Regions from separate parts of the Sporosarcina sp. E16_3 genome, predicted to be linked through region 1. Evidence: riboswitches for the same ligand, from Rfam matches in the RefSeq annotation. Region 1 holds a riboswitch; each other region holds the start of a gene.
The links. Region 1 has a riboswitch for S-adenosylmethionine ahead of I2483_RS08800 (iron-containing alcohol dehydrogenase). Riboswitches for the same ligand answer to the same signal wherever they lie in the genome.
Positions count from the first base shown of each region.

Region 2: linked by a shared signal. The riboswitch ahead of I2483_RS14155 (methionine biosynthesis PLP-dependent protein) and the one ahead of I2483_RS08800 (iron-containing alcohol dehydrogenase) in region 1 are both predicted to bind S-adenosylmethionine.
Region 3: linked by a shared signal. The riboswitch ahead of I2483_RS14120 (bifunctional homocysteine S-methyltransferase/methylenetetrahydrofolate reductase) and the one ahead of I2483_RS08800 (iron-containing alcohol dehydrogenase) in region 1 are both predicted to bind S-adenosylmethionine.

Region 1 is NZ_JADPRX010000011.1:33,211-43,484, reverse strand. It holds gene I2483_RS08835 (amino acid ABC transporter ATP-binding protein) at 1-40, shown strand, start outside; gene I2483_RS08830 (uracil/xanthine transporter) at 142-1,446, opposite strand; gene I2483_RS08825 (class I SAM-dependent methyltransferase) at 1,697-2,305, shown strand; gene I2483_RS08820 (alpha-hydroxy-acid oxidizing protein) at 2,401-3,543, opposite strand; gene I2483_RS08815 (methionine ABC transporter permease) at 3,609-4,271, opposite strand; gene I2483_RS08810 (methionine ABC transporter ATP-binding protein) at 4,268-5,287, opposite strand; gene I2483_RS08805 (MetQ/NlpA family ABC transporter substrate-binding protein) at 5,408-6,226, opposite strand; gene I2483_RS08800 (iron-containing alcohol dehydrogenase) at 6,264-7,364, opposite strand; SAM riboswitch class I at 7,466-7,585, opposite strand; gene I2483_RS08795 (GTP-binding protein) at 7,718-9,658, opposite strand; gene I2483_RS08790 (hypothetical protein) at 9,779-9,955, shown strand; gene I2483_RS08785 (hypothetical protein) at 10,019-10,246, opposite strand.
Region 2 is NZ_JADPRX010000025.1:34,693-44,966, forward strand. It holds gene metC (cystathionine beta-lyase) at 1-406, opposite strand, end outside; gene I2483_RS14155 (methionine biosynthesis PLP-dependent protein) at 403-1,524, opposite strand; SAM riboswitch class I at 1,602-1,708, opposite strand; gene I2483_RS14160 (hypothetical protein) at 1,793-1,930, opposite strand; gene I2483_RS14165 (TIGR04104 family putative zinc finger protein) at 2,192-2,491, shown strand; gene I2483_RS14170 (methylated-DNA--[protein]-cysteine S-methyltransferase) at 2,644-3,156, shown strand; gene I2483_RS14175 (AI-2E family transporter) at 3,197-4,240, opposite strand; gene I2483_RS14180 (ABC transporter ATP-binding protein) at 4,481-6,220, opposite strand; gene I2483_RS14185 (ABC transporter permease) at 6,348-7,793, shown strand; gene I2483_RS14190 (ABC transporter permease) at 7,816-9,303, shown strand; gene I2483_RS14195 (ABC transporter substrate-binding protein) at 9,340-10,274, shown strand, end outside.
Region 3 is NZ_JADPRX010000025.1:20,754-31,027, reverse strand. It holds gene I2483_RS14130 (NADPH-dependent FMN reductase) at 1-206, opposite strand, end outside; gene metE (5-methyltetrahydropteroyltriglutamate--homocysteine S-methyltransferase) at 496-2,790, opposite strand; gene I2483_RS14120 (bifunctional homocysteine S-methyltransferase/methylenetetrahydrofolate reductase) at 2,836-4,707, opposite strand; SAM riboswitch class I at 4,866-4,974, opposite strand; gene I2483_RS14115 (hypothetical protein) at 5,331-5,528, shown strand; gene I2483_RS14110 (ABC transporter substrate-binding protein) at 5,973-6,923, opposite strand; gene I2483_RS14105 (iron chelate uptake ABC transporter family permease subunit) at 7,038-8,039, shown strand; gene I2483_RS14100 (FecCD family ABC transporter permease) at 8,036-9,088, shown strand; gene I2483_RS14095 ((2Fe-2S)-binding protein) at 9,105-9,794, shown strand; gene I2483_RS14090 (GntP family permease) at 10,151-10,274, opposite strand, start outside.

The sequences.
Region 1 (10,274 bases):
AGAACGTACCAGGGAATTCCTAAAACGTACCTTAAAGTAGTAGTTGTACATACCCGAAAGATCCTTCAACTATATAAGAATAAAAAAGAAAGGATATCCCATTGGAGGATATCCCTTTTCCAGTTGTCTATCAAACAGAAGTCATGTGTTTATTTGATGAAATCTAGATCCAAGATAATACAAAAACTCCATAAAGAGTGCAACCAGGATTCCCATGAGCATACCATTCGAAAGAATTGGACGTACAAGTTGTGGAATCGTAGTAAAAGCAGTTGCTGGCAGTGACATTATTGCGAGTCCAAGAAGAGCTGGTAATGCGATACGATAGACGGTTTTGGGCTCAAAAGTTAACCCTTCGATGTTCCGAATTGCTGTACGGAACAACTGTATGTAGGCAACGAATAGCACTGTATTGCCGACGCTGTGTGGAATTGTTGAGAAAAAGGCGCTTAATTGTGGAATCATCCCCAAGAGGATGAATAGCGCGGATCCCACGAAAAATGGAGCTCTTTCTCGAATACCTGTTGACTGTAATAAGCCTAATGAGGAAGCGTACGGTGCATAAGGTACGAGTCCAAGCACACCTGAAAATGTCGAAAACAGTCCTGTCAGTGCGAAGGAAGCACGGTACTGCTTAGGAGTTGTCTCCTTTTCAAAAATATCTTCTGCCCCTTTTAATGTGGCAATTGTATTGGTGGTGTTTAATAATCCGGTAATGACGACAGTAATGACAATGCCCCACTCAAAGGCGGGTTGCCCCCAAGGAAACCAGGTAATGAAAGGGGGCGCTTTAATTGTCTCTGTTACTTCCACGGGAAACAGTAGCGTGGCGGCAATCCACCCGACGGTCATTCCGATGAGTAAATTCAAGCTGCTAATTATCCCTTTCCCTTTTACATGGATAAGGATTGTCAGTGCGGCGAGAATAAATGAAAAACAGGCGACTTTTACATCTATAGAATTATCTACATTGAGGCCAATCATTCCTTTTAGAAAAATAGTGATTAGCTGATTAGCCAGTAATAGAAGAAAGACAAACATCACGACAGGTGTAAACCACTTCTTTAATACTTCCCCCATACCCAAAATGCCGAAAACTGAGACAAGAATGCCCGAAATTATTATCCCAACTGCAATGCTACCGCCAATCGTAGTCAGTTCAAGATTCATCGTACTGGCAGTAGCAGCTAAACTTAAAATGACGCCCCACCATAGTCCGGATTGACCTTCCATTAATGCCAAACGATGCCCGATAAGCCCTTGCGACAGACAGGCTATCCCCGTGAATATGAAGGAGCGTTGAATTGCAGATACAATTTCAATTGATTCCAACTGAAAAGCACTGCCAATTGAAATGGGAATGACCACCGTATTGGCAAACATAAAGAATAGCCACTGAAATCCGGCTAGTAATGTCACAGACGTTTGTAATGATTTTGTTTCCAATCAATCCGTCCCTTTCTACTCTAAGTTTATTTTACGGAAACTAGATATACGGAGGATTATACCATACTAGTATCCTACAATAGGTGGAAAATTGAAACTATTTGTATTGATACGATATGTCGGTGAAATTAGTGACTAAATAAAGTCTCCCAGATGCATACTCGAAAAAACTTGACTCGGTTTTTAAAATGTTCGGGTCTTATTCTGCTATTAAGATACAATAGGTATAAACAAGTGGGGAGGTATGGCTATGTACGATAAAGAATGCGATCGACTACTACGCATTAATACCGTTGGAATGCGGGAATGGCTGCATCAGTCCTCTCATTATAACCGCTATGAAGCGACACCTTATAAGGCACTAGATGAATTTTTTCAGGTATATGAATTAAAGAATACCGACAGATTAGTCGATTTTGGATGTGGCAAAGGCAGGCTTCCATTTTATGTGCATAATCGTTGTAATGTTTCAGTTACTGGGATTGAGATGAGTGGGCAGTTATATCAGGAGGCACTTGAAAACCAAGCAAGCTATATGCAAAAAGTCAGACGGTCGAGTGCGTTCATCCGTTTTGAACGTTGTCTGGCAGAGGAATATGAAGTGGAGACGGAGGATAACCGGTTTTATTTCTTCAATCCGTTTTCAATCCAGATTTTCATGACGGTTATTGCTAACATTTTACGGTCAGTTGAACAGCACAAGCGGCCTGTAGATATTATCCTTTACTATCCAACGAGTGAATATATCGAGTACCTCGAAACGAGTACCCCCTTTGAACTGATAAACGGAGTGAAAGTATCTAGTATGCATGAAAAAGATCCTAACGAACTTTTTTTGGTATTCCGATTTGGAGCTTAATCTGACAAAAAAGGTAAGCCACGTTCCAGGCAGAACGTGGCTTACCTATTCTCATATAGATGAAGTATTGGGTAGTATTTTGTTATCTAAAAACCTTAATCAGTAGTAATTATAGTGCGAAGGTCTTTTAAATTAGTAACACCCGATAGTGAAATGGAAACTTTCATTTCTTGAAGGATATTCTCCAATACCTTTTCAACGCCTTTTTGTCCGCCTACCGCTAGACCGTAGACGAAAGGTCTACCGATTAAAACTGCATCAGCACCTAGTGCAAGTGCTTTGACAACATCTGTGCCCCGTCGGACTCCACTATCTAATAGTACAGGAACTTTGCCACCTACCGCCTTTACGATTGCCGGTAGAGCCTCTATACTAGCGATTACCCCATCAAGTTGACGCCCCCCATGGTTAGAAACGATAATTCCATCAATACCGTTTTCGATAGCTAGTTTTGCATCTTCCGGATGTAAAATCCCTTTTAAGAGGATTGGCAAGGACGTTCTTTTCTTTAACTCCGCGACTTGCGCCCAACTTAGTGTAGGGTGGTAAACGTTATCCAGTATTCCTTGAATGACGGCGTCAAAATCGTTAGTTGGAATAGAGGCTAAAAATACTGGATCAGTTTCATAGTTCGCTTTACCAAAACCTTGCTTTAACGGAGAATAATGATTACGTACGTCTTCTTCTCGCCATCCAAGCATCACTGTGTCAACGGTTAAAACAATAGCCTCAAAACCAGCTTCCTCAGCTCTTTTGACCATGTTGTAACCAATTTCATCGTTAGTGCTTGACCAGTAAAGCTGAAACCATTTTGGACTGTCGCCAGTAGCTTCTGCGATTTCTTCAATTGAAAAACCAGATACTGTACTTTGAATGAAGGGGACCCCAATTTCTGCGGCTGCTTTTGCAGTAGCGATGTCGCCATCTTCATGTGCGATTAATTGCATGCCGACAGGAGCGATTAGCAAAGGAAAAGGGTATGTACGACCGAATAGATTTACAGATGTGTCCAATGTAGAAACATCATTTAGAAATCGAGGGACAAGGGAAAACTTTGAAAAAGCGGAGACGTTTTTTCGAAGCGTCTCTTCGCCACTTGCCCCAGATTGGATATAGCCGAATGCGCCAGCAGACATTTTTTCTTTTGCTGCTGCTTCCAGTTCTTCGAATGACACCGGAAAAGACTCGGTAGGGTTGATGTTTTGTAATAGTAAGTCGTTATTTCTAGTTGATGTCAAGATCATTCATACCCTTCGTAAGGAATTTGGTTTTCTTTTTATAAAAAAACACTTGAATCTTTGAATTAATCCTTTTTCAGACGTGTAGCGAGCCTGTTTCCAATCGACTGGATACTTTGAACAAGAATGATAAGAATAAAGATGGTTATGTACATTACGTCAACTTCGTATCTCAAATGGCCATAACGATAAGCTAAATCACCAAGACCTCCGGCGCCGACGAGACCTGCCATTGCGGTTGCACCGACTAAGCTAACAGTAGCAATTGTTAACCCCAAAATGATGGAAGGGCGGGCTTCTCTTAGCATTACATTCCAAATGATGTGTCTTGTTTTAATGCCCATCGCCGTATAAGCTTCTACTACCCCATTTTCGACTTCCAATAATGCCGTTTCCATTAGACGGGCAATGTATGGAGAAGTATAGATTACGAGGGGGACGATGACGCCTTTTACCCCAATTGTCGTGCCTACAATTAGTTTCGTGAAAGGCAAGATGAAAAATAATAAAATAATAAATGGAACGGATCTGACAATGTTAACGACTAAATTTAATAGATGGTTTAACCATTTATTATCCAGTGCTTGTCCGGGTCTCGAAAGCACCAATAAAATCCCTAAAGGAATTCCGATAATGATAGAAAACAAAAGTGATATTCCGACCATTTGAAAGGTTTCAACAGTCGCTTGTTGGAATTGGGGCAACCACTTCTCGATAAACTCGCTCAATTTTCATCCCTCAATTCTTCTGTGCCGACACCTTGTTCTTGTAAGAAACACAAAGTACTTTCGACATCGCTTTTTTCACCGATAATATGAACGACCAAATTTCCAATTACGCCATTTTTTAGTTCGATGATATTCGCAGCCAATATATTTGGCTTCACATTAAACTTTTGACTTACCTCTGCAAGTAACGGTTTTCCTGTAACCAAACCAGTAAAGGTTAGCCTGATAACCGAACCGGACAAATTCAATTGCGAAATCAAAGTTGCAGACAAGTTACGTTGGGAAATGGTGTTTAAAAACTTTTTCGTCGTTTGGTGAGATGGATTTGTGAATAGCCCAATCGTTGTGCCTTGTTCCACGATACTTCCACCTTCGAGTACGTAGACGTAATCACAAATTTTTTGTATCACGTTCATTTCATGTGTGATAAGTAAAATTGTGATGCCAAACTCTTCATTTATTTTTAATAGTAAGTCAAGGATAGAATCCGTTGTCTCGGGATCAAGTGCACTTGTCGCCTCATCGCTTAGCAATATTTCCGGCTCCTGCGCCAACGCTCTTGCAATTGCGACACGCTGCTTTTGCCCACCAGACAATTGAGAAGGATAATGATGATGCTTATCTTGTAAACCAACAATCGCTAAATACTTATTCGCACGTACTTTCACTTCTTCTTTATTGACCCCTAGAAGTTTTAACGGAATGGCAATGTTGTCGTAAACGGTTGCTGTTTTCAACAAATTGAAGCCTTGAAAAATCATTCCTATTTTTTGGCGTGTAGCACCTAACTTATTAGGGGAGAGCGCGGTTATTTCTTCACCGTTTATGACTATCTTTCCGCTCGTTGGCCGTTCAAGTAGGTTCACACATCGGATTAAGGTGCTTTTACCAGCACCACTGTAACCGATGACCCCATGAATCTCACCTTTTTTCACATGAATATTGGCATCGTTGACGGCTTTAACCTCTTTGCATTTTACCGTAAACACTTTCGAAACATTTTCTAATATAATCATATTTTTCGCTCCTTTCGAGAAAGAGAGGCGCAAAGGCATTATAAAAAATGCAAGCGTCCTCTCCTTACTTTGTCGCTATTTACTTTGAAATAAAGAATCCGGTTTAGCTAGCAAAAATAGTTACCAGGAAGGAATAATGGCTCCATCAAATGTTTCCTCGATGAATTTCTTTACTTCTTCTGAACGATATAAATCTATAAACTGCTGAACAACTTCTTCATCCTTAGATTCAGTTCTTACGGCAATAAGGTTCGCGAATGGAGAATCCTTTGGCTCGATAAAAATCGAATCTTTTGTTGGAGAAAGACCGGATTCTATTGCGAAGTTAGTATTAATAGCTGCAGCATCAAGTTCATCTAGTTGGCGAGCAATTTGTGCGGAATCAAGTTCAATAAACGCATAATTATTCTTGTTTTCATCAATATCATTTACGGTTGCATTTAGACCAACACCGTCTTTAATTGTAATAAGACCGGCGCTTTCAAAAAGCATAAGTGCACGTCCACTGTTTGTTGGATCACTAGGTAATCCGATTTTAGCACCGTTTTTTAGTTCGCTGATAGCCTTTACTTTAGATGAGTAAACACCCATAGGGAAGGTAACTGTGTCTGCTACTTTTACAAGATCCAAATTACGGTCTTTTACCATATGATCAAAGAAAGGTTCAGTTTGAAAACTGTTTATATCAATTTCTTTTTCAGCTAAAGCTACGTTTGGCATTACATAATCAGTGAATACTTTTAGTTCAATAGTCAATCCATCTTTTTCTGCCAGTTCTTTTACTTTCTCAACAATCTGTTCGTGAGGACCTGCCGTTACGCCGACAACTAATTTACCATCGCTTAGTAAATCTAAACCTTCTGACTTATCCTTGCCGCCACAAGCTGCAAGGGCCCCTACTACTAAAACCAATAAACTAGCTAACAACCACTTTTTCATATCGATTCTCCTATCCATCTCTGTTTTTTGTTGGTGCTTATGAATAATGTAGCTTTTCAATTTTCTGCATTGCAGTTAGCAAGCCTTCTTCAGTAATTCTTTTATTCATAAAGTGAATAGACTCTTGTGGCAGCAAAGCCTTTTTACTAATTCTTTTTAGAAGAACATGATCTTCTGGATCAATTGCTAAGTTTGTTAAACTTATAGGCAATCCCCATTCAAGATAATAACCCATTAGTTTTAGTAGTTCATCTTCCTTTTCTTCTAAAGCCAATTGGACTAGTATCCCGTATGCAACGAGCTCCCCGTGTAGAAAGCTTTTTGCTTCCTTCGCTTCGGTAAGTCCGTTATGTATGGAGTGGGCGCCTGCTACTCGTCCCGCTTTCCCACCAAATCCTCCAACCATTCCGCCAGTCATGATGATAGCTTCAATAACGCCGACTAATTCATCGGAAACATTGCCTGTAGAAGCAGATTCTAGGGCAGCCTTACTATCTTTTAGTAGGACATCCCTACATATGGCTGCCGAGAATTGTGAAACTTTAAGCCAAACTGGAAATTCCTCATTTTTATAAAATGACTCGATTAACGCATCTGCCTCGTAAAATTTTGCCAAAGTATCTCCAATACCAGCTTTTAAATAGTGAATAGGGGATTTGGCAATGATCGAAGGTTCAATGAGCACAAGTGTATTAGCTAAAGGGAATTCTGTATAATGTGTAAAAGTTCCCTTGTCATCGTAAAACACACTAAGCGGAGTCCATGCTGCACAAGTGGAAGCAATGCTTGGGATTAAGATTGACTTAATTCCAGCTTTTACAGCTGAAGCCTTAGCGATATCTAAAGCTGTTCCACCGCCGATACCAATTACGGCATCTGCTGCGTTTAAAGATAATTGACTAGCAATATCTTCAACTGTATGTAAAGTACAATGTCCTTCTATAAATGTAAAATTAGCACTTGCTCTTTTTACAATCTCATCAGGCAAGTAGGGATGTACAGCGCTCCAAGCCTTTTTCCCGGCTACAATGTGGAACTTCTGAATGCCTAGTTCCGATAAAAGAATTTCTAGATCCATTAGTACCTTTTCGCCGATTCTGTAATGGCCAGGTGCTCCTTTAACGACTGACTGTGTAATATCACTCTCTCCCTTCTATGTTGTTTACGTATCAACCAAATGAGAATAAAAAAATCCTCTCATCAAAGAGAGGATTGAATACACTTACGCTGCAAGTGTTTCTCTCATTTTTCAAAGTACAAAAGTACCTTGCTGGATTTGGCACCTTTCGTGTTTAGAAATTAAACGCGAATGGTTGCCGGGCATCGTAGGGCCAGTCCCTCTGCCGCTCTTAATAAGAGGCTTTTTATTAAATTAAGAATACTAGTAATAGTATATTCATTTGAAAGGATTGTCAATCACATTCTATTAAAAATTGTCGAAAGATGCCGAAAGTAATATATTGTATGACTAAAACAACAAGTAGTCTTCCCTTATAAACAATGCATGGCCTTATAGGCTTCATTCCAGGGGACTGAATAGCCTTTTCCTTTGGCCAAGAAAATAGAAGTGGACGAGTATTCGGGGTCCGCTTCTTTGTTATAACCAATTTCCTCAATGACTTGCTCCTGGTTGTGACAGCGGTCATAGCCCCCAAATAACAAGCTAAGCGTCCCTTTGCCGTGTGTGAACGAAGCAAAGGTGGCGCTGTAATTCATAAAGGTAGCGACTGGAACACGCCCTTTTACAATTACTTTTTCACCAATCGTTTCTGGTGGCTCAAAGCTGCCGTGTGCTTGTTGAATGTCTGACAGCACTCGTCCCATATTATCCAAATCCACTTTTACTTTGAAATCGTAATAGGGTTCGAGCAACGTATTGGAGGCTTGTTCTAGACCTTGTCGTAATGCCCGGAAAGTGGCCTCTCTAAAGTCACCGCCAGACGTGTACTCGTTATGGCTTCGTCCCGTCAGTAACGTTACTTTGACATCTGTGAGGGCTGAGCCGGTTAATAAACCATGATGCTCGCGTTCGAATAAATGGCTGCGTACTACGTTTTGATGACCGATAAGTAAATCGTTTGCATGGCAAACGTTGTTAAACTGTATGCCACTACTTCTTTCAGCTGGTTCGATTAAAAGATGGACTTCCGCGTAATGCCTTAAGGGCTCAAAATGACCATAACCCGTTACGGTCGTTTCAATGGTTTCCTTATACAGTATTTTAGGTTCGCCGAAAGAAACTTGAATCGAAAAACGCTCGTTAACAATTTGTTGGAGTACTTCAAGCTGGATGACGCCCATAACATGGACATGAATTTCTTGAAAGTGTTCATCCCAGAAGACGCGCAAAGAAGGATCTTCCGCATCGAGCAGGTTAAAGCATCGAAGCACTTCTTTGACATGGATGGAAGCGTCGAAAATCACTTTCGACTTAAGGGTAGGAATCATGTCAAAGGCGGCCTTTTCTTTTAGTGCTCCAACACCGTCACCAATGGATGCTTGGGTTAATCCAGTAACGGCGAACAGTTCACCAGCCTGAACATGGTCGATTGCTTTGAACTTATTACCGTTATAGACGCGTATCTGTGTCACTTTCTCCTTATAATCACCATAGTTTACTTCGTCTCTGACACTTAGCGTACCGTTTAATGATTTAAGGAAAGTGACCCTGTTACCACTGTCATCATGGCGGATTTTATAGACCTGTGCAGCAAAATCACTGTCATCCTCGTAAGAAGTTGCTGTCAATACATCGAGTTTCTCGAAAAATGCCATGACACCGATATCCTTAAGTGCAGAACCACTGGATAGGGGGAAGACTTTATTGTCGCTAATCATTTCCTTTAATGTTGCAAGCCATAAGTCCTTGTCATAACCTGATTCCATATAGGTTTCCAGCAGTTCTTCATCACGTTCTGCGATAAATTCAATGAGTTCCTCTTGCATGATACCTTCATTGAATGAGGATGTAAGGTCACAGATATCTTCCGATAGATTGGTGCGAATTTCATGGAGTACGCTTTCAATGTCTGTTCCTTCACGATCTGTTTTATTGATAAAAAAGAACGTAGGCACTTGATGTTTACGGAGCAGCTGCCAGACGGTTTCTGTGTGACCTTCCACGCCGTCGCTTGCGCTAATTATAATAATGGCATAGTCCATCACTTGAATGGCGCGTTCCATCTCAGGAGAAAAGTCGACGTGCCCAGGTGTGTCGATAATGTAGTAGGTGGATCCGTTATAAGAAATGGATGCCTGGTCTGCAAAAACCGTAATTCCTCTTTCTTTCTCGATTGTATGGCTATCGAGAAAGGTGTCTTTATGGTCCACGCGGCCTCTTTGTTTAATACTTTTTGTGTGATAAAGCAGTTGTTCAGAAAAAGTTGTTTTTCCTGCATCTACGTGCGCAAGTATGCCAATTGTTTTATACATGTCGTCGCTCCAGTCCATTTCTTGCTACTATCTTTAGTATAGCAAATCTGAATTGGGCGAATGACACTAAATTGATGGTATACTGTATAGACAAACTTAGTGTGAAGGAGGAATCAGATTATGAAATATTCAAGAACGAAAATGGAGAAGCTTGTGAAGAACGATCCAGAGCTTTCAAAACGTCTGAAACAGATAATGGGCGAGCTTGACCTGGAGAAAAGTTTCGCGTTAAAAGCTTTGTATCATGCGGATGTAAAAGATGGTGGAAACCATCAAAGAAATTATCAGGAACTGTAAATACATTAAAAGCGTGGGAAGTCTATCATGACTGCCACGCTTTTTTTGATGTTTACTTTTAGATTAATCTTCTGATGAACCGATTACTTCGTGTTTGATTTCATCGAATGCTTTTTGGAGATTACGTGAATAAAGGCTTTTTTCCTCTTCATTTATAGTCGTTGTTTTTCCGATTTGTTCTTCATAATAGGACTGGGTTGAAGACAGTGATTGTGATTCGCTTATGATGAGGTTTGTCATTAAGACGTGTTTGAATGCGTCCAGATAATATTCTTTTGTTCCAAGTTTCATTGGCTAAAATCCCTTTCTTTTATGAAAA
Region 2 (10,274 bases), on a different contig from region 1:
GTGCGGTTTCCTCGACATTGGCTAGATCTACAAAGGTGTGGTCGATACCGAATTTAGGCAATACCTCGGTTACGAATCGGTATGTTCCGCCATAGACATCTTCGGTCACAACGATATGGTCGCCTGAAGAAAGAAGCATAAATGTGGCCGAGATGGCAGCCATTCCGGAAGCAAAGGCTAATCCACGCGCGCCGCCTTCCATTGAGGCAATTGTTTTTTCCAGCGCATCTCTCGTTGGATTGCCCGAACGGCTATAATCATAAGGCCCAAATGCATCAAAGCTTTCCTGATGAAACGTAGAGGATAAGTAAATAGGAACGTTGACAGCACCTGTTTTTTGCTCGTAATCCCCACGTGTCGATGCATGGATGAGGGTTGTTTCCAATCGCTCTTTATTCAAACTCATCGTTGAAGCACCCCACTATTCAAAGTTGCAAATACTTGCTTCAAATCTGCGATCAAATCTTCAGCTTCTTCCACTCCGACAGAAAAACGTAAAAGTCGGTCGCAGACGCCACGTCGTATCCGTTCTTCGCGCGGGATGTCCGCGTGGGTTTGCGTTGCTGGATAAGTGATGAAACTTTCGACTCCACCTAGACTTTCCGCAAATGTGATGAGCTGTAGATTTTCAAGGAATGGTCCGACCAAATCACTATCGTTTAGCCGAAATGACAGCATGCCACCTTTTCCTGGATAGAGAACGTCCGTAACAAGTGGTTCATCCTCCAAATAATTGACAAGTATTTTCGCGTTTTCATCATGCTGCTTCATTCTCAAATGCAGTGTTTTCAGCCCCCTGATGATTAGCCATGAATCGGAAGGGGAGAGGACCGCACCGATAGCATTATGGTTAGCGGCTAGTTGTTCACATAGTTTTTCACCTTTTGCAACGACAAGTCCCGCGAGGACATCGTTATGTCCTCCGATATATTTCGTTGCGCTGTGCATGACGATGTCAGCACCAAGTTCAATCGGTCTCTGGAAATAAGGTGTTAAGAATGTATTGTCAACAATCAATAGTAAATCGTGCTTCCGAGCAAGTTCTGCGTACAGGCGAATATCAAATTCTTGCATGAGTGGATTGGTCGGTGTTTCGATGAAGAGCGCTTTTGTCTTTGGCGTTATTAACTTCTCGGTTTCATTTACATCGGTGAAATTCGTATACGTTGTACCGATTGAATAAACGTCGGAATACTGTTCGAGCAAGCGATATGTGCCACCGTAAATATCTTCTGGAACAATCAATTCATCCCCAGGGCGGAAAAGCGTTAGAATAAGCTGAATCGCCGCCATACCAGAACTGCACGCATAACCCGCATCGCCGCCCTCTAAGTTTGCAATTCCATCTTCCAATATGGAACGGGTTGGATTTTTTGTCCGCGTGTAATCGTAGCCGGTGGATTGACCGAGCCCCTTATGTTTGTACGCTGTTGATAAATAAATCGGCGGGTTAACCGCGCCAGTCTTCGGATCGCTGTTATTTCCTAATTGCACCAGAATTGTCTCTAAACTTCGTTTTGTCATTGTAGTCACCCTTTTCTTTTTGATTAAAAAAAGGGACCCTCTATAAGAAGAGGGTCCCCGAAATATCGTAGACTATCTTCTTATCTTCTAGGGAAATGGACACCTAAGGGAATTAGCACCGTACCTGAAAAGGCTGGTTGCTGAGACGTCAAAGGGCCCTTCCCTCGGTCTCTCTTGATAAGAATTAAATTATTGAATTATGTGAAAAGAACAATTTCTATAATTTTATCATGACATGGAAAATAAAACAAGAGTGAATTGTCAAAATCTATCTTTCGGTGGTTGCATCCGTTGATTGAATAGCTTGGATACAGTCCGCACCTACGAAAATGGACCAATTATCAAACCAGGAAGTTGAACCAAGGCCAACGTCTTCAAGAGTTTTTATGGCATTACGTTCAGCCACACGTAACCCTCAGTAAAGTTATGGTGATCAATATATCCAAAGCGAGCCGAAAACGAACAAGTGGAAATGGATACTTTCACGCTTTTCTTACAAGTACTTTATGTATTAAAATAGGTAATTCACAGACTTAGTCTATTGTAATACTAAAAAAAGAATTGTGTTATATTGTTAATCAATGATTCTTCTTGGAAGTCGTCCGATTTGATTTAATGAAACTTATTAGTTATCAAGAACCTATATGTATGAACTGTGGGTGATGAAATGCCGAACTGTAATAGTTGTGGCCGCAAATGGAATTGGAAGAATGCGTTCATCAAGTACCTTAGGTTCAACAGGGGAGTTGAATGTCCGTACTGTGGTGAAAAACAGTATGTAACCCCTAAATCTAGAAAACGCACTGGTTTGATATCCATTGCGCCTACATTGACGCTTATCCCAGCAGTACAATTTGAAATCCATTGGACAATTGTAATTTCAATCTTGAGTGTAACCGCTGTTTTAGTTATGTTCCTTTCTCTATATATGATTGAATTAACGAATAAAGATAAACCACTTTGGTGAAAAAAAGGGGGCCACTTACAAGTAGGACATGGGATTTCCGAATCCGTTCTATTTAATCACGTTATTCAAAAAAGAAAACTGGGCAAGAGCCAAAAAAATATTGGAACCTATATAGGTTCCGATATTGAATATAGCAATGGAGGTGCAGATCAATGGAGAAGAACAGTGAAAAAAACGTGTATTGGACATCGCTTAATCACTCGCAATGGAATATGTATATAGCGGCTACAACAGAGGGGCTTTGCTATATAGGTACCCCGAACGCACCATTCGAAGAACTAGAAGCGTGGGTGAACAAACGGCTTCCGAGTCATACTCTGACGGAGGAAGCGGACATTCTGAAGCCGCACACTGTCGAGTTGGTCGATTATTTGAAAGAGCAGCGCCGGAATTTCTTATTGCCAATCGATCTTCATGGTACTCCTTTTCAACAAATTGTTTGGAAGGCATTGCAAGAAATTCCGTACGGACGGACTGTATCCTATTCGGACATTGCCGAACGGATTGAAAAACCGAATGCGGTCCGAGCCGTCGGAACCGCTATCGGCGCCAATCCGGTCTTGATTATTGTTCCTTGCCATCGCGTTATTGCAAAAAGTGGTAAGTTGGGCGGTTTTCGGGCCGGCTTGGAGATGAAAGAGCAGCTTCTAGAACTGGAAAGATAGCGTTTCGATAGAAAAAAAGACAAGGGAGATGTAATTAATCTCACCTTGTCTTTTTGCTTTTTAGAATAGATGTGGGATGCGCCGATTCTTTATTCGTTACATCAAGTATATCAAGTAGGAAAACAAAAACGGGAATACCGATAATGAGTCCCCATACGCCAAAGAAGTTTTGCGAGAAAATGAGCACGATAAACGTGTAGAAAACGGGTAAATCTGTTTTTGAAGACATTAGTTTCGGATTTAAAATATAGGCTTCAATGCCATGAATAATCATGACTGCAATAATCACGTAGACAACTTTCAGGAATCCTCCGATTGTAAAAGCAATTATCGTCAGTGGAACAAGTGAAATGATGACACCAGCAACAGGAATGAGCCCTAAAAAGAAAATCATAATTGCCAACCCGATTATTTGTGGGAATCCGAGTATGAGCAATACGATCACGGACAAGATTGTATTAACAATCGCAATAATAAATTGGGCTTCAATCACTTTTCCAAACGTCCGTGTGAACTTTTTGCCAAAGAACTCAATTTCGAAGTAAAAAGGAGCAATCTTACTATCTTTAAACTTGTTTGTAAACTCTATTAAACGTGGTTTTTCTAGTAAGAAAAATAAGCTTAATACTAGGGCAAGTAGTACTTGAATACTCGTTTTACTAATATCAGAGAAATACTTTAACAAGAAAGAAAAACCATTTTCCAAGTAGGCCGCAATTTGATTGCTAGAAATGACGGATTCTAAGTAGCTGAGCAGTACATTGTCATGAGGTTCGGAAAAGAAGTTTGTAATCCTTATAATAATTTGACTGATTTCCATTGTGATTAGAGGTAAATACTTTACAACGCCAACTGTCAGTAAGCCCACAATCACTGTGTACAGCAGAATGACCAGTAGCTTGCGCTTTAAATGTACACGTTTGATCGTAAACTCAATAAGCCGATCCAATAAAAAAGCGAAAATGAAGGTAAGCAAAATAATATTCATCATACTTTTGACACTGTATAGAATTAAAATAATTAAAGCAAAAATTAGTATACGCCGTGGTCCCTTTTTCTCGAAAATATCTAATAACCCACCCATATACCTAGCTCCTCCATAAATAACTAAAAGTGAAAACAAGAAATGAGACCATTCATTGTTAGTATTGCTACGATTTGTAGAGATTACAAGATAGAAATGCTTTTTTATAAAATAACTTGCGAACAAATATGCAAGCGCTAGCCGTGAAAAAAGGAGTAATAAACCGTAAAAGGTCATAACTCCTCAGCTTATGTTTAATTATATGATAGATATTGTAATAAATGAAGTTTGAAACATACTTTAATTGATAGGAACTGCTACCCAATGCCCATCAGAAACCTCGATTAACTCAGATTGTGATAGCTGATATTTGTCCTCCTCGATTTGTTCTTCCATAAGCGTTCGTTTTTTCTTCGATTCTATTTTCGGATCAGGAATAGGAATCGCTGAAAGTAGCGATTTTGTATAGGGATGCTGAGGATTGGAATACAGTTCCTCGCTTTCGGCAAGCTCAACTATTTTCCCTGCATACATAACGGCAACCCGGTCACTGATGTGTTTAACCATGGACAAGTCGTGCGCGATGAACAAATAGGTTAGTCCGAGACGATGCTGAAGATCTTCCAGTAATTCCACGATTTGCGACTGGATAGAAACATCTAGTGCCGATAAAGGTTCGTCGCAAACGATGAAGTCAGGTTCTACGGCAAGTGCGCGTGCAATACCGATTCTTTGGCGCTGTCCCCCGGAAAATTCATGTGGGTAGCGCATTGCATGGGACGGTTCGAGCCCAACCATAACAAGTAATTCTTCAACCCTCATTTTTCGTTCCTCTTTATTTTTACTCAACCGATGGATGTCTAATGCCTGACCGATAATATCAAGCACTTTGAAACGCGGATTAAGTGAAGAATACGGATCTTGGAAGATCATTTGCATATGACGCCGCATCGTTTTCATTTCATTTTTCGAAAGTCGGTTGATGGCCATCCCTTGATACAAAACATCACCGTCCGTTGGTTCATGAAGACGTAAAATGGCGCGGCCGGTTGTCGACTTACCTGACCCTGACTCACCAACAAGTCCGAGCGTCTCTCCGGGTTTTATATGGAAGCTGATATTATCCACGGCCTTCACTACATTGCCTTTCCCAACGTCGAAATGCTGCTTCAGTGATTTCACCTCTAGCAGAGGTTTCCCTCTTTCTATACCAATAGTACGTAAAGGAGTGCGTTTTGGCTTCTTTTTCTCGTCAAGGCGTGGAAGTGCGTTGAGCAGTTTCTTCGTATAGGAATGTTTAGGATTATCAAAAATTTCTTCCGTCGTTCCGGTCTCCACAATTTCACCGTCTTTCATGACGACGACGCGATCGCACATGCCGGCAACAACGCCTAGGTCATGGGTAATCAGTATGATGGAGGTTCCAAAACGTTCCTGCATATCTTTCATCAAATTTAAGATTTGGGCTTGTATTGTCACATCAAGTGCAGTCGTCGGTTCATCCGCAATTAGTAGTGTCGGACGGCAGGCGAGTGCAATCGCAATCATGACGCGCTGCCGCATTCCACCTGAAAACTCGTGTGGATATTGGCTGAAACGCGCTTCGCTATCACGTATACCTACAAGTTTCAGCAGTTCAATGGTACGGTTTTTCGCATCTCTTTTAGATAAGTTCTGATGTTTGATTAAACTTTCAGCTATTTGCTTACCGATTTGGATTGTTGGATTTAACGAAGTCATCGGATCTTGAAAAATCATGCTTATATCGCGACCACGGATACTCTCCATCTCTTTTTCCGTTTTATGCACGAGATTTTCACCTTGAAATTCAATCTCTCCATCTTTTAGATAAGAAGGGGGAGAGGGGAGGAGGCGCATGATTGAGCGGGCTGTTACGCTTTTTCCACTTCCTGATTCACCTACAATTCCAAGCGTCTCACCTTTCTTCACTTCAAAACTCACACCACGGACTGCTTCAAATTCCTTGTCGTGACCCAGAAACGAGACGCGTAGATCACTTACCTTTAAAACTGTTTCCAATAAAAACACCTGCCTATTATCTGAAATTATATTTAGTTGAAAATTACATTGACTTAAATAGTTACCGAATCTATACTTTACTATACCAATAGGAATTAAACAATATCGGAAAGGAGGAACTGCTTCGATGGGAGTGAATAAAGAAGCGACACCCTATTTTGGGTTATTGAATGTCCTTCAATTTACGTTTGGCAAAATGGAACGACGGCCGTCTTATAAGTATTGGTTACTAATTTTAGGTTTGCCAGTTCATCTTATTGTATTTTTATTCTATCTTTTGAAGAGAAAAGACGATACATACACGGTGATTTATGAAGAGGTAAGGGAATCCTTGACAGTATCGAGTTATAAAGAAGGTGCGATGCATGATTTTAAAGAACAATTACTACGAAAACATTCGTTCTTCAATAATGAAGTAAATGAGAAGGAAATAGATAGGGAAGTGGAAAAGCTTGCCGAAGAACAATTTAGAAAAACGCTAACGAAAAAAACAAATGAAATAGCGGACCTAAAAGGCGTTCAGCAGGTAACATATTCAACTTACTTTCATTCATTGCTTGGAAAACCGTTGTTCTTGCTTGCTTCATTCATTCCAGGCTTCTTCATGTATCTACTCATTCTTTTGTTCAGCAATCCGTACGTCAAATTTATAGTTGAACGATTGATTATGAGCCTCTTCGTTATAGCTGGTGTTTCAGTTCTGGTGTTCACGATACTTTACTTATCGCCATTTGATCCTGCCGCGAATATTCTTGGCGAGGCGGCGACGAAAGAGCAGATTGCCTCATTCAATCAATTGCATGGTTTGGATTTATCTTATCTTTCACAATTATGGAATGCGCTTAAAGGAATCGCCACGTTTGATCTAGGAGCTTCTTATGCCGGCAATGAGGATGTCGCAGCAAGTATTGCAAATAAATTCCCAATCACATTGACGATTACGGTTTTATCATTACTGATGGCGGTTGTTATCGCCATCCCAGTAGGCATCATTTCAGCAACAAGGCCGAATTCGTTTTTGGACTATTCGTTTATGTTTATTGCATTGATTGGATTGTCGATCCCGAACTTTTGGCAAGGGCTACTATTTATTTTGAACTTTTCTATTAAATTACAATGGCTACCCGCCACATATAGTCCTCAAAACTGGCTGTCTATAATCATGCCAGTTGTCGTACTCGGAACTGCTTTGACTGCATCTGTTGCGAGGATGACGCGTTCGTCGATGTTGGAAATCATCAATGAGGACTACATCATCACAGCAAAAGCCAAGGGGCTCAATCGGCTTCAAGTTCTTTGGAAACATGCGGTAGGCAATGCAATGATACCAATTATTACAGTTATTGGTCTGCTATTCGGGGGAATGCTTGGAGGTGCAGCGGTGACTGAGAAAGTATTTAACATTAGAGGAATCGGAAGTTACATCGTAGATAAGCAGTTCATTCCCGATATACCTGCCATAATGGGTGGGGTTATCTATATTGCAATAACGATTTCATTAGTCAATGTGCTCATCGACATTTTGTATGCGTTTTTCGATCCTCGCATCCGTTCGAAGATGAAGCAATCGTAGAGCGGGAGAAGGTGTGAAGGTGATGCTAAACAAAAAACATGTATTGAAAATATCGCGGGAATATACACAAGCAAATTTCACATGGATTATTTCTTTAATCCTGACTGTCGTCTTGCTACTGAACAGTTTCAATTTCAAAGAAGGGGAGTTGAAAGGTTCTGTCTTTAGCGTATTTGCGGCTTATGCGTTTTTCACGATCTTTCAAACTATCCTCACATGGATGGTGAAGCGAAACCTTCTGACAGTAGGTGAAATTCGGAGTTCGACAAGAAAGCTAGGTTATGTACAGTTGTTCAGTGTAGTAACGGGAAATGTTTTTACTGTAGCATTTGCCTTTAATCTCATTAAAAAGCAGAAGACGCCGGAGTATACGTTCGCTGTCTATATGCTGCTCACCCAGGTTTTTATCATCGCCATATCATCTCTTAATTTATTTAAGTCATATGTAGCAGATTCGTTTTTATCAGCAATGATTATCTTACTAGGAATAATGATTTTTCAAGTTGTGACACTGATTCTCACAGCGAGATATGTTAAGGAAGAGAGTGCGCCGGCTTGGATGATGATTGTTGCCATAGTACTTCTGTTTACCGCGTTGACGGGAAATCTATTTGCATTATTGCTTGGCTATAGCTTGATAGTAAAGGTTCGCAGTCATGATCAGTCTAAGATTTCGAAGTGGAATACAATGTGGAAGAAGATTACCCGTAATTCAACGGCGATACTTGGTTTGTTTTTCATCATTCTTATGTTTTCCATATCCGTTTGCAGCACATTTACATTTGACTACGATATGGCAGTTGAAAATGATTATGGTGCAATACTTCAAAAACCGAGCCTTGCCTATCCGTTTGGCACCGATAACTTCGGACGGGATTTGTTTTCAAGAATCATCTATGGTGCAAGAATTTCGCTTCTTGTAGGGTTTGCTTCGACGGCCATTCCGGTTGTGATTGGCGGCTTTCTAGGTGCGTTAGCTGGATACTACAGTCAGCGGACGGACAATATTATTATGAGACTACTTGATATACTATATGCCGTTCCTGGAATTCTATTAGCAATTGCTATCATTGCGGCATTTGGTGCAAATACGACGAATCTAATTTTAGCGCTTAGTGTCGGATCTATACCTACCTATGCCCGGACTATGCGTGCCAATGTCATGATGGTGTCAAACTATGAATTTGTCGATTCTGCACGTGCGCTCGGTTCATCGGACTTCTCTATTATCTTTAGACAGATAGTACCAAATTCACTTGCGCCGATGATAGTCAAGGCGACACTGACAATCGGAGGCGCAGTTATCGCGACGAGCAGTTTAAGTTTCTTAGGACTCGGTGTGGAACCGCATATTCCAGAATGGGGAAACATTTTAAAAATCGGCAGCACATATTTGGAATCGCATTCCTATTTAGCCATTATCCCGGGGCTTGCGATTATCTTGCTTGTTTTATCGTTTAACTTTTTGGGAGATGGATTGCGTGATGCCTTTGATCCAAGAATGGATTGAACATAAATACCGAACAATAATAAGGGGGAATTAATAATGAAGAAAAGTTTATTGACGATTTTACTAGCAGTTATGGTGGTTTTGGCCGGATGTGTAAGTACGAAATCGGATGTTTCCGATAAAAAGAATGACAATACAGAACCAAAGACGGATAAAAGTAAAGTGGTCATCGAACTTCTGGGTATGGGTTCTGGGGAAGAAGATATGAACATTGTACGAGATCAGCTTATTAAAAATGGCTTTGACGTCAAGTTGAATATTCAACCTGATTACGGAAGCTTCACTGCACAAAAAGAGGCAGGGAATTATGATGTCGCATTATCTAGCTGGACTACTGTTACAGGGAACCCGGATTATGCCGTTCGGGCACTGTTCAAATCAGACGGTGATAACAGTATTATGGCTGATGAAGAAGTTGATGCATTGATTGAAAAAGCAAGTACAGAAACGCCTAATGAGTTTGCAAAGACATACAAGAAATTAGAACAGCGTCTAGTGTTTGACAAAGCTTATATTGCACCTCTTTACAATTCGTTTAAAGCACAAGGAGTCAATAAAGACATTCTTGACGTAAATACAGTACGACTTGCTAAATCACGTGCAATCGCGTGGGAACCTATTGATTTTAATGACAAAACAAAAAGAGAAACTGATTCATTAATTGTTCAGCAAGCAATCGGAACGTTGACGTCTCTTGATCCTATTAAAGCGAACGACGGCTCAATTAATACACTTAATACGAACATGTACGTTCGACTAGTTAACCTGACGGATGATGATGTAGTCGTTTCAGATGGCTCACTTTCTTATAATCATAGTATTGCAGAAGGCAATTCAGCCTATTATTTCCTTCTCCGTGACGATCTTAACTTTGCTGCTATCACCGATGGAAAAGCTGTAGATACAGGTGAGCGTGTAGGCGCAGATGATGTTATTTTCTCACTGAACCGTGCAAAAGATCCGAATTCTGT
Region 3 (10,274 bases), on a different contig from region 1:
TCTGTATCTTTTACATTATTTTTAAAATCCACTACATTTGCAGATGGGTTACTTTCTATATCAATTGAAAACATTTCAAGATCATTGATAAAGACAGGTGTGATGTCTAATTGACCTGCATAACGACTTCTCATATGTTCAACTAGTTTCAGGTTAAATGAAGTTGAACTAGTACTTCCGATAATTGCTTTAACTTTAATTGCCATGATTTAAAACTCCTCTATATTAATAATTTGTAACTCTGTTTCTAATTTAATTATACACCACCAACACCCAGGGGGAAGTACGCACTTCAGAGTGACATAGTATACTAAAAGATACTATGGCAGATTAGAATAATAAAAACGTGACCTAATCCCGTAACGTTCTCCTGCATGACCGATCATATCAATAATTTACAGGCCAAATATCCCACATACACAATAAAAAGGCATCTCCACCGCCATTGATCCACGGGGAGATGCCTCTTTTACTTTTAAGGCTAACTTAAAATAATTAACTCTTAAGTACAGCCAACTGACTTTCCCTAACTTCTTTCGCCGCCTCTACCATTATCTTCAAAGCGCCAATCGTCTCTTCTTCTTTTCTTGTTTTCAAGCCGCAATCTGGGTTAATCCAAAATTGTTTCGGATTAATGGTTTTGAGTGCACGATTAATATTTTGTTTCATTTCTTCCTTACTTGGAACACGTGGGCTGTGGATGTCATAAACACCCAGGCCAATTTCTTTATCATACGTATTGTTCTCAAATGCAGCGATAATTTCGCCATGACTTCTTGACGTTTCAATTGAAATAACATCAGCATCCAATGCGCTAATCGATTTGATAATGCCGCTAAATTCCGAGTAACACATATGTGTATGGATTTGCGTATCATTTTCAACAGAAGAAGTTGCCAGTTTGAATGCATAGACAGCAGCATCCAAATAGCTTTCACGTTTTTCTAGATCTAACGGTAAACCTTCCCGAAGTGCAGGCTCATCTACTTGAATCATGCGGATACCGTTCTTTTCAAGCTCTTCAATCTCTTTACGCAGTGCAAATGCAATTTGGTTCAATACGTCGAAACGTGGAATGTCATCCCGTACAAACGACCAATTTAAAATCGTTACAGGACCCGTCAGCATGCCTTTTACTGGCTTCGTCGTTAACGTTTGGGCATAGACACTTTCTTTCACAGTAATTGGTTCACTAAACGCAACATCACCTAAAATGAGTGGCGGCTTGACGCAACGCGAACCATATGACTGAACCCAGCCAAACTGTGATACTGCAAACCCTTCGAACTTTTCACCAAAGTATTCAACCATATCTGTTCGTTCAAATTCCCCATGAACCAAAACGTCAATGCCAATGTCTTCTTGAATTTCAATCCACTTGTCAATCTGATCTTTGATAAATTGCTCGTAGGCCTCATTCGTTATTTCACCTTTACGCCATTTAGATCTTGTCTGTCTGACTTCTGGCGTCTGCGGTAAACTCCCGATTGTCGTTGTCGGCAGAAGAGGTAAATTAAAGCGTTTTTGCTGTTCAATAATCCGTTCCGCAAATGGCAATGAACGATTTACATCTTGCTCAGTTAAATTTTCAATCGTTTCTTTCACTTCAACATTTTGTCGATACTTCGAGTTATTTAGACGAGCAAGTGCATTTCTGCTCTCCTCTAGTCCTGTTGCAATCGTTTCAGTTCCATCGTGAACCCCTCTACTAAGGAGGACAATTTCAGCAAGCTTCTGATCAGCGAATGACAGACCGCCTTTAATAATTGGATCCAATTTTTCTTCCGTTTCCGTACTAACAGGAACGTGAAGAAGTGAAGAAGAAGGTTGAACAATCAAGCGGCTTTTATCAACATGTAACTGGATTTCTTCTAATAGCGTTACTTTTTTATCTAGATCTGCACGCCATACATTTCGACCGTCAATAACACCCGCTGCAAGTACTTTGTCTTGAGGGAAACCATATTTCTGTAACAATTCAAGCGAATCGCCATGCACAAAGTCCAGACCGAATCCATGTACTGGCAACGCAACAACTGCTTCATAATTAGCTACTTTTTCAAAATACGTTTGTAGGATAATCTTTAATTGTGGCACCGCTTCATGGATTGCTGCGTACGCCTGTTGCACATGTTGGAAATCTTCTTCCGACAACTTACTTGTAAGAATCGGCTCATCAACCTGAACCCACTTGGCCCCTGCTTCTACAAGTTCTTTCAATACTTCGATATACAACGGTGTAAACTGTTGCAATAAAGCAGGGAAATTCTCTTCGCCGAAAGACTTTGCCAGTTTAATATATGTAACTGGACCTAGGATAACGGGCTTGCCGTCAATACCCAGCTTTTCTTTTGCTTCTTTATAAAAAGCGAGAGGACGGTTTTCAACTAGTTGTGGCGTTACACCTTCTAGTTCCGGAACAATATAGTGATAGTTTGTATTAAACCATTTCGTCATTTCTGAAGCAACTGCATCCTTCGTTCCACGGGCAATTGCAAAATACGTTTCCAAAGGCACTTTACCACCTGTATACTCAAAGCGTGTTGGTACGACGCCAAACATAATCGATGTATCCAGTACATGGTCATATAATGAGAAATCTCCAACCGGAATAAGATCGATACCGAATTCTTTTTGCTTCTGTAAACTTTCTAACCGAAGCGTTTCTGTTGTTTTTAGTAGCTGTTCTTCTGAAGTTGCCCCATTCCAAAAACTTTCCAACGCCCTTTTCCATTCACGTTTTCCACCAATTCTTGGATACCCACTAATTGAACTTTGTACTTTTACCATTGTATGTTAGCCCCTTTATTTTTTATTTTATTTTTTCAATCCATTTTAATACACGACACTCTTGGTTTGAATCACCTCCCTTGCTACAATCGCGTCCACTTTACCGTGTATATATTCCGTCAACTGTACAGTCATGTCATAGCGCATAAAGGGAGTGATTAAATAGATGCCATGAAAATGCTCAAGCGCCACATCAATCAATTCCTTAGAAACCTCTAAACCTTCTCTCGTAGACTGCTCACGATTCCCATCTAACAAAGCCATTCTTGCACGTACTTGATCCGTCAACTTAATGCCAGGTACCTCATTGTGTAGAAACTCGGCGTTTTGCGACGAGGTCAGCGGCATAATTCCAATGTAAATTGGCGTCTCAATATGTTTTGTCGCCTCGTATACTTCAATAATCTTCTCCGCGCTATAGATAGGCTGCGTGATAAAATAGTCGGCTCCAGCTTCTATTTTTTTCTCTAATCTTTCCACGGCGCGATCTAAATGCCGCACATTCGGATTAAAGGCCGCTGCCACAGTAAAGGACGTCTTCTGTTGCAATGACTTCCCAGACTTGGAAATGCCTTCATTGAATTGCTTTATGAGTTGGATCAATTCAAAAGATGTCATATCGAATACAGACGTTGCTCCGGGGAATTCACCGATTTTTGTAGGATCCCCCGTAATTGCCAATAACTCAGTGATACCTAATGTGTGTAATCCCATGAGATGTGACTGCAATCCAATTAAATTGCGATCACGACACGTAATATGGACAAGAGGCGTTGCACCAATATTTTGTTTAACAAGTGACGCCATTGAAGCATTACATATTCTTGGTGTTGCCAATGAATTATCGGCCAATGTAATGGCATCCACACCAGCATCCTTTAACGCCTGCGCCCCCTTAAAGAACTCACTCGTATTTAAATGTTTGGGTGCATCAAGTTCAACAATTATCGAATGCCTTTTTTTCACTGTTTCAAGCAATGTTGGCAGTTTCGATTCCTTTGACGGTGACTCTACAATCCCTATTTCCGCTTCCTTCTTTTCAATAAATTTCTCTTGAATCGGTTCACGATTTGTAAGTCCCTTCACAAGTGCACGAATATGTTCTGGCGTCGTACCACAACATCCACCTATTAAACTGACCCCTTCTTTTCGAAAATTCATTGCTAATTTCTCAAAATATTCAGGCTCATTTTCATAAAACAATTTCCCATCCTTATATCCTGGATAACTAGCATTTGGATACACTGAGAGTAATGCACGCTTCATTAATGGAACCGTTTCTAAAGATTCAAGCATATGATGGGGACCGAGGCGGCAGTTGACACCAACGATATCCGCGCCTAGATCTTCCAACTGTTGCAAAGCATCCGCTAGCTCCAACCCATTTTGAAGTACCCCAGCTTCATGCATCGAAACGTTCGTAATAATTGGGATATCTGTCTCCTCACGTGCAATTTTCAGCACCGTTGTTAATTCATCAAAATCGTAATAAGTTTCTAAAAGTAGGCCATCCACTCCTTCTAGAAGTAGGCAATACAATTGTTCCCTAAAGCTGCGCTTGATTTCCTCCTCGGTACCAATGGATGTTCGAGACCCATGAATACCCCCGATAGTCCCTAGGATGAACGTATCTTTACCAGCGGCTTTTTTGGCAATTTGGACTGCTGCTTTATTTATTTTTTTTACACTGTCCTCCAAACCATAACGTGCTAACTTAATATAATTGGCGCCATACGTATTCGTTTGAATAATATCCGCACCTGCCTCTATATAGGCCCGATGGATGTGAAGCACTTGTTCAGGATGCGTCAAGTTCAGCTCCTCAAAACATAGATCCACACCGTGTGTATAGAGAAGAGTTCCCATTGCTCCATCACCAATCAAAATGCGTTCTTTCATAGTCTCTACTAAATTCATTACTATCACTTACTCCTTTCACTTTCCTCGAGTCCCGCCCCAAAACTTTTTCCTCGTTCTTTAAAATAAGTTACTTATTGGAATAAATTATTAAAATAAAAAAGAGCCTCTTCCTGTGTTACATAAAGGAAGTAGACTCTAAATCTGAATAAGTCTTCTCCTCATCTACCAAGTCGTTTTATCGACTTGCTGGAATTAGCACCATGCCACAAAATGGCGGTTGCTGAGGTGTCATCGGGCCAGTCCCTATACCTCTCTAGATAAGAAAAACTATTAAGTTGGTTTTGCTTCGTTACGTTATTACAGACTTTACATCATTGTTGGAAAATTAGCAACACATTTACATAAATTAATTAATTGTTTCATAGTTTCAGTTTGTTTTTTCACCCAAACACCCTAGTTACTTGAATAGGATTTTGCTATCCTTGATATAATTAATCAAGTCCCCTCAGCTACACTCACCGATTTCATTCAAGAAAAAGAGAGCTGAACGCACATAACAATATTACGACTAATGACCACCGTCCCCACCATAACCCTGCATATAATAAACTATAAGAACAATAACGAACGACCAGTATACTCAGTTGTTGTTCCCATCAAATTGAAGGGAGGTCATTGACTTGAAAACTTCCTTAGGCATCTGGATTGGTTGGCTAGCAATAATTTTAGCGGCTGCAGGGTTCTTTTATGCACCTTATTGGTTAGGTGGTGGCGCACTCGTTTTAGGCTTAGTCTGTTTAGCTTCTCCACAAAAAGCATTGGCATGGATTTCAATCCTGCTTGGAGCCATTGTGATAGTAATTACGATGTTCCAGTAGCTGGATCATTAGTGATAGTTCAAGGCGTGTTTGGGTTCCCCACCATACATGCCTTTTTTATTTCATTTGATTTGTATGCTTGCGATCTATTATGTAGTTTGAAATAGAGAATTTCATTGAATTCGCTACAGCGCTAGGGGATGCCTCCCGCGCTAAGCCAAGCAGCTACGCCGCCTTACAAGGGCTCCGGCTACCCCTTGTAAGGCGCCTTCGCTCAGTTTATTATAGGTATTTCATTTGTTCAACATTTATAGTTAACTTTTTCGCAGTCCAGCCACATGAACGGGACCCCAAAACGTCGTTTGTGATAAAGTATCATAAAAAAGAAGCGGTGGAAAAGTAAATTATGTATAAGAAAAAAGCCCTGTGAAGCGAGTAAACATCGCATCACCAGGCTTTTTTCTGTTTCGACTTTTTTTGTTATTTTATTTCATTTCATTAATATTACTTCCTCAAGAAGTAATCCTCAATATCATCTAGCATTAAGTTCGCTGCTAAAACACCACCAGCAGTGTTCCAAATGATATCATTTACTTGTGAGACGTTTCCACTTTTCGCGACATTTAGATTTTTAAATAGTGGATCCTCAATCCAGTCGTTTGTAAGCTTCGTTGCTTCGTTATCCCCAGTTTCATAAGTAAAGTAAAAGAGTACATCCCCGTCCATTGCAGGAATCCGTTCTTTCGTAAGACCTTTTTCAGCAAAATCATCCACATCTTGTCCATCTGCACGCGCAAATCCAAGTTGATCTAGAATCACACCTGAGAAGGAATCTTTATGGTAAATGCGTACATCTCCCGCCATAAAGCGAACCATTGATATTTTTTTCTTCGTTTGGTCCCCTAATTCAGTTTTGATTGTTTCAACGCGATTATTATATGCACCTAATACCTCATTACCTTTTTCTTCTTGATTTACTGCTTTCGCATACAATTTAAAGTTTTCCTGCCAATCCCCGCGAAGTGTTTCTGCAAAAACAGTTGGGGCAATTTTACTTAACTGTTCGTAAACTGCTTCATGGCGCATTTTATTCCCGATGATCAGATCTGGTTTTAAAGATGCTATCTTTTCTAAACTTGGTTCTGATTCAACACCCACAGATTCAGTACCTGTCATGTCCATATGATCATACCAAACTTTTTCAGCGGGTGATTGAACTGCACCTACAGGCTGAATTCCCATTGATAGAAGGGCTTCAGCCCCTTCATTTGTTAAGATTACGATACGTTTTGGTGTTCCTTTTACATCTGTACTCCCCATTGCATGCTCGACAGTATATGATTCCACATCAGCTGGTTGTGCACTCTCACCTGAATCTTTTGACTCCTTAGTAGCCCCACAAGCCGCTAATACAAGAATACTCATAATAAATATGAGGGATATTATTTTTCGCATGTTCATTTTTCCTCCTGTTAATTGAGAATGAAAATCATTTACACTTAGTATCCTATATGCTAATATATTTCATGTCAACAGTTAATTGAAAATAATTCTCAATGAAGTGAGGAAATCATGATACATACATCAAGGGGTAAGTGGATTGCTCTTATCATAAGTAGTTTAGCTTTCATTCTTTGTTTTTTTTCAAGTATTGTCTACGGCTATACAGATACAAGCTGGTCCACCGCCTTTTCCGCACTTAAAGAAAATGATGGATCAACTGCACATCTCGTTATCCAAAATGTTCGCTTACCACGTGCATTAATTGCTGCAGCTGTTGGAGCTTGTTTAGCCATTTCAGGAGCAATTATGCAATCCATAACGAAAAACCCATTAGCTTCTCCGAGTATTTTAGGCATTAATGCTGGAGCTGTTTTTTTCGTCGTAATTGGGGTCGTCTTCTTCCAAGTACAAAGCCTTCAATCCTATATGATGTTTGGCTTAGTCGGGGCCGCTGTTGCATTCGCTATCGTCTTTATCTTAAGCAGTATCGGCAGAGAAGGGTTAACGCCAATGAAACTCGTATTGGCAGGAGCTGCTGTATCCGCTCTATTCTCATCTATGACGCAAGGGTTCTTAACCATTAATGAAGCAGCACTCGATCAAGTATTATTTTGGCTAGCGGGTTCCGTAGCCAATCGGCCTCTCGAATTATTAATGACAGGGTTACCTTATATGATGATTGGATTGCTTGTGGCTTTTGTAATGGCGAAACAAATGAACCTTTTGGCAATGGGAGATGATGTTGCATCTGGATTAGGTCAGAATGTTATTCTAGTGAAACTCGTCTTTTCTCTCATCGTTGTTGTGTTAGCAGGAATTTCAGTGTCTATCGCGGGTCCTATCGGTTTCATCGGAATCATTATTCCTCATATCGTTCGGTCATTCGTCGGGATTCAACACCAGTGGGTATTTCCGTTTTGCGCATTATATGGTGGGATGCTACTTCTCGTATCCGACATTGCAGCACGCTATGTTATTATGCCAAAGGAAGTCCCAGTCGGAGTAATGACCGCGTTAATAGGTGTTCCATTCTTTATTTATGTAGCTAGAAGGAGATTTGGGGCATGAAAAGTAAAGTGACAGTTCGAATAGGAAATTCTATTTCATTTATTTTAGATAAGAAATCTTTGTTTACAACGATGATTGCAACGTTACTTTTAGGGTTAGTAGCTATTCTATCGATGGGTTCTGGTGAGTTTTTCATCTCACCTTTAAATGTCCTAAAAGTTATTTTGGGTATTGGTGAATCATTTGATCAAACGATTATCTTTGAATTCCGGCTCCCTCGTATTATGATGGCCATTTTAGTTGGAATTGGCTTAGCGACTGCGGGCGCCATTTTACAAAGTGTCTCTAGAAACCCTCTTGGTTCCCCAGAAATCATTGGTATTACGGCAGGAGCTTCATTTGCCGTTGTATTATTTTTAGCCTTGTTTTCAAATGAAAGTAATGCATTGACCGTGAGCCAAGACTGGATGCCGTTATTTGCTTTCGGTGGTGCGATGATTACAGCCGCAATTGTGTTCGTGTTATCTTGGAATAACGGCATTGCCCCTTTCCGAATGTTACTTATAGGGATTGGGATTTCAGCATTTATGCATGCGGGAACGACGGTACTTATGCTTGTTGGACCAATCCATCAAGCGAGCCAAGCAAATATTTGGATTACTGGAAGTATTTACGGTTCAAATTGGACAGAAGTTCGAATGATTGCGATATGGATTACTATCCTTTTCATCATCACGCTTGCCATGACGAGGGAAATGAACGTGTTAGAACTTGGCGATGATTTGGCGACAAGTGCTGGATCCCCCGTTCAAAGGAATCGAATTATTTCCCTTTTACTTTGTGCTGGCCTGACGGGTGCCTCCGTTTCTTTTGCCGGTGGTATTGGGTTTGTTGGGTTAATCGCACCGCATATTGCAAAGAGAATCGTCGGCCCTACCTTTGGTTCAATGGTAGGATTATCAGCAATCATTGGAGCAATTCTCGTTGTTGTTGCAGACTGGATTGCTCGCGTTGCCTTTGCACCGATTGAAGTGCCTGCAGGCGTATGGACAGCTGTAATCGGGGCACCTTACTTTATTTATTTGCTTATTAAACAACGAAGCCGATAGAGGGAGGGCAAGTAAGTTGAGACAAATTACAAATAATGCATACAATGATTTGGATTCAAACTTTCGTGTTAGACATATTCTGCATACAGATCAAGTAGCATTCTATTTAAAAGATTTGATTACTCCTGGGACAAGACAAGGTACTTTAATAGATATGAAAGAAGTTCTGGATGCTCCAAATCTAGCTGTCACCGCCTCTATAATTGGAAAACGTATTGGTTTCTTGGCGGCGATTTTCACCTATGCCTATTTACAGTATGGAATAAAATATAAGATAGATGTTAACAAAATCGCATGCTTGAAAAGTGACGTCAATGAGAATTGGGTGCCCGATTATTATTTGGGGCATGCAGATGTAGTTGAAGATGAGGACGAAATAGACGCAGAGTGGATCGCTACTAATGTCTACGGCAAACTATTAGCTCCTATTATAGATTCACTGAGTACAGTGAAAGGTTTATCTAGAAAAGTTTTATTAGAAAACTGTTACGTTTATATGGTATGGATTTTCGAGAAAAAGCAAGTAGATAAGACTATTTTTCACAAGCTACTGGAAATTCCCGCAGAATATTTTGGTACAGGCCTATGTCATCCAATGCGTTTATTTAATGATCATTCAACGAATAGAACCACATGCTGTTTAAATTATCAACTTAGGAATGAAGTGAAACATTGCAAAGGTTGCCCATTGACGAACAACAAGTAAATCCTGCACGCGCCAAGATCAAACTATTATTGTTATCCTCCAACTAATATCCGTGGTAGAGTGAGCTATAAATGTAGCAATGCTGTATGGGGTATTCGACTAAAATGAGGTTGCCTGTGACTTTCTTGTTTTCGGCTCCACCGTCTCTTTTCCGTTCAACACTGCGGCTTTGATGTGCAATGAACAAATAAAAGAGATCTTTCGTAAGTTCAATGCGAACTCATGAAAGATCTTTTTTAATTACTTAATTAAAGATCGAATTGACATGCCATAGAACTTTTCTCAAACCAAATTGATATTCGATTCTATCCAAAAAATAGCTGCACTCAATAAAACCAATTTGATTACCACATTTTTTATACAACTAAACTCAGTAAAAGAATAAACGCTAATCCAGCTACCGAAATAATCGTTTCAAGCAATGTCCATGTTGCAAATGTTTCTTTCAGCGTCAAACCAAAGAACTCTTTAAACATCCAG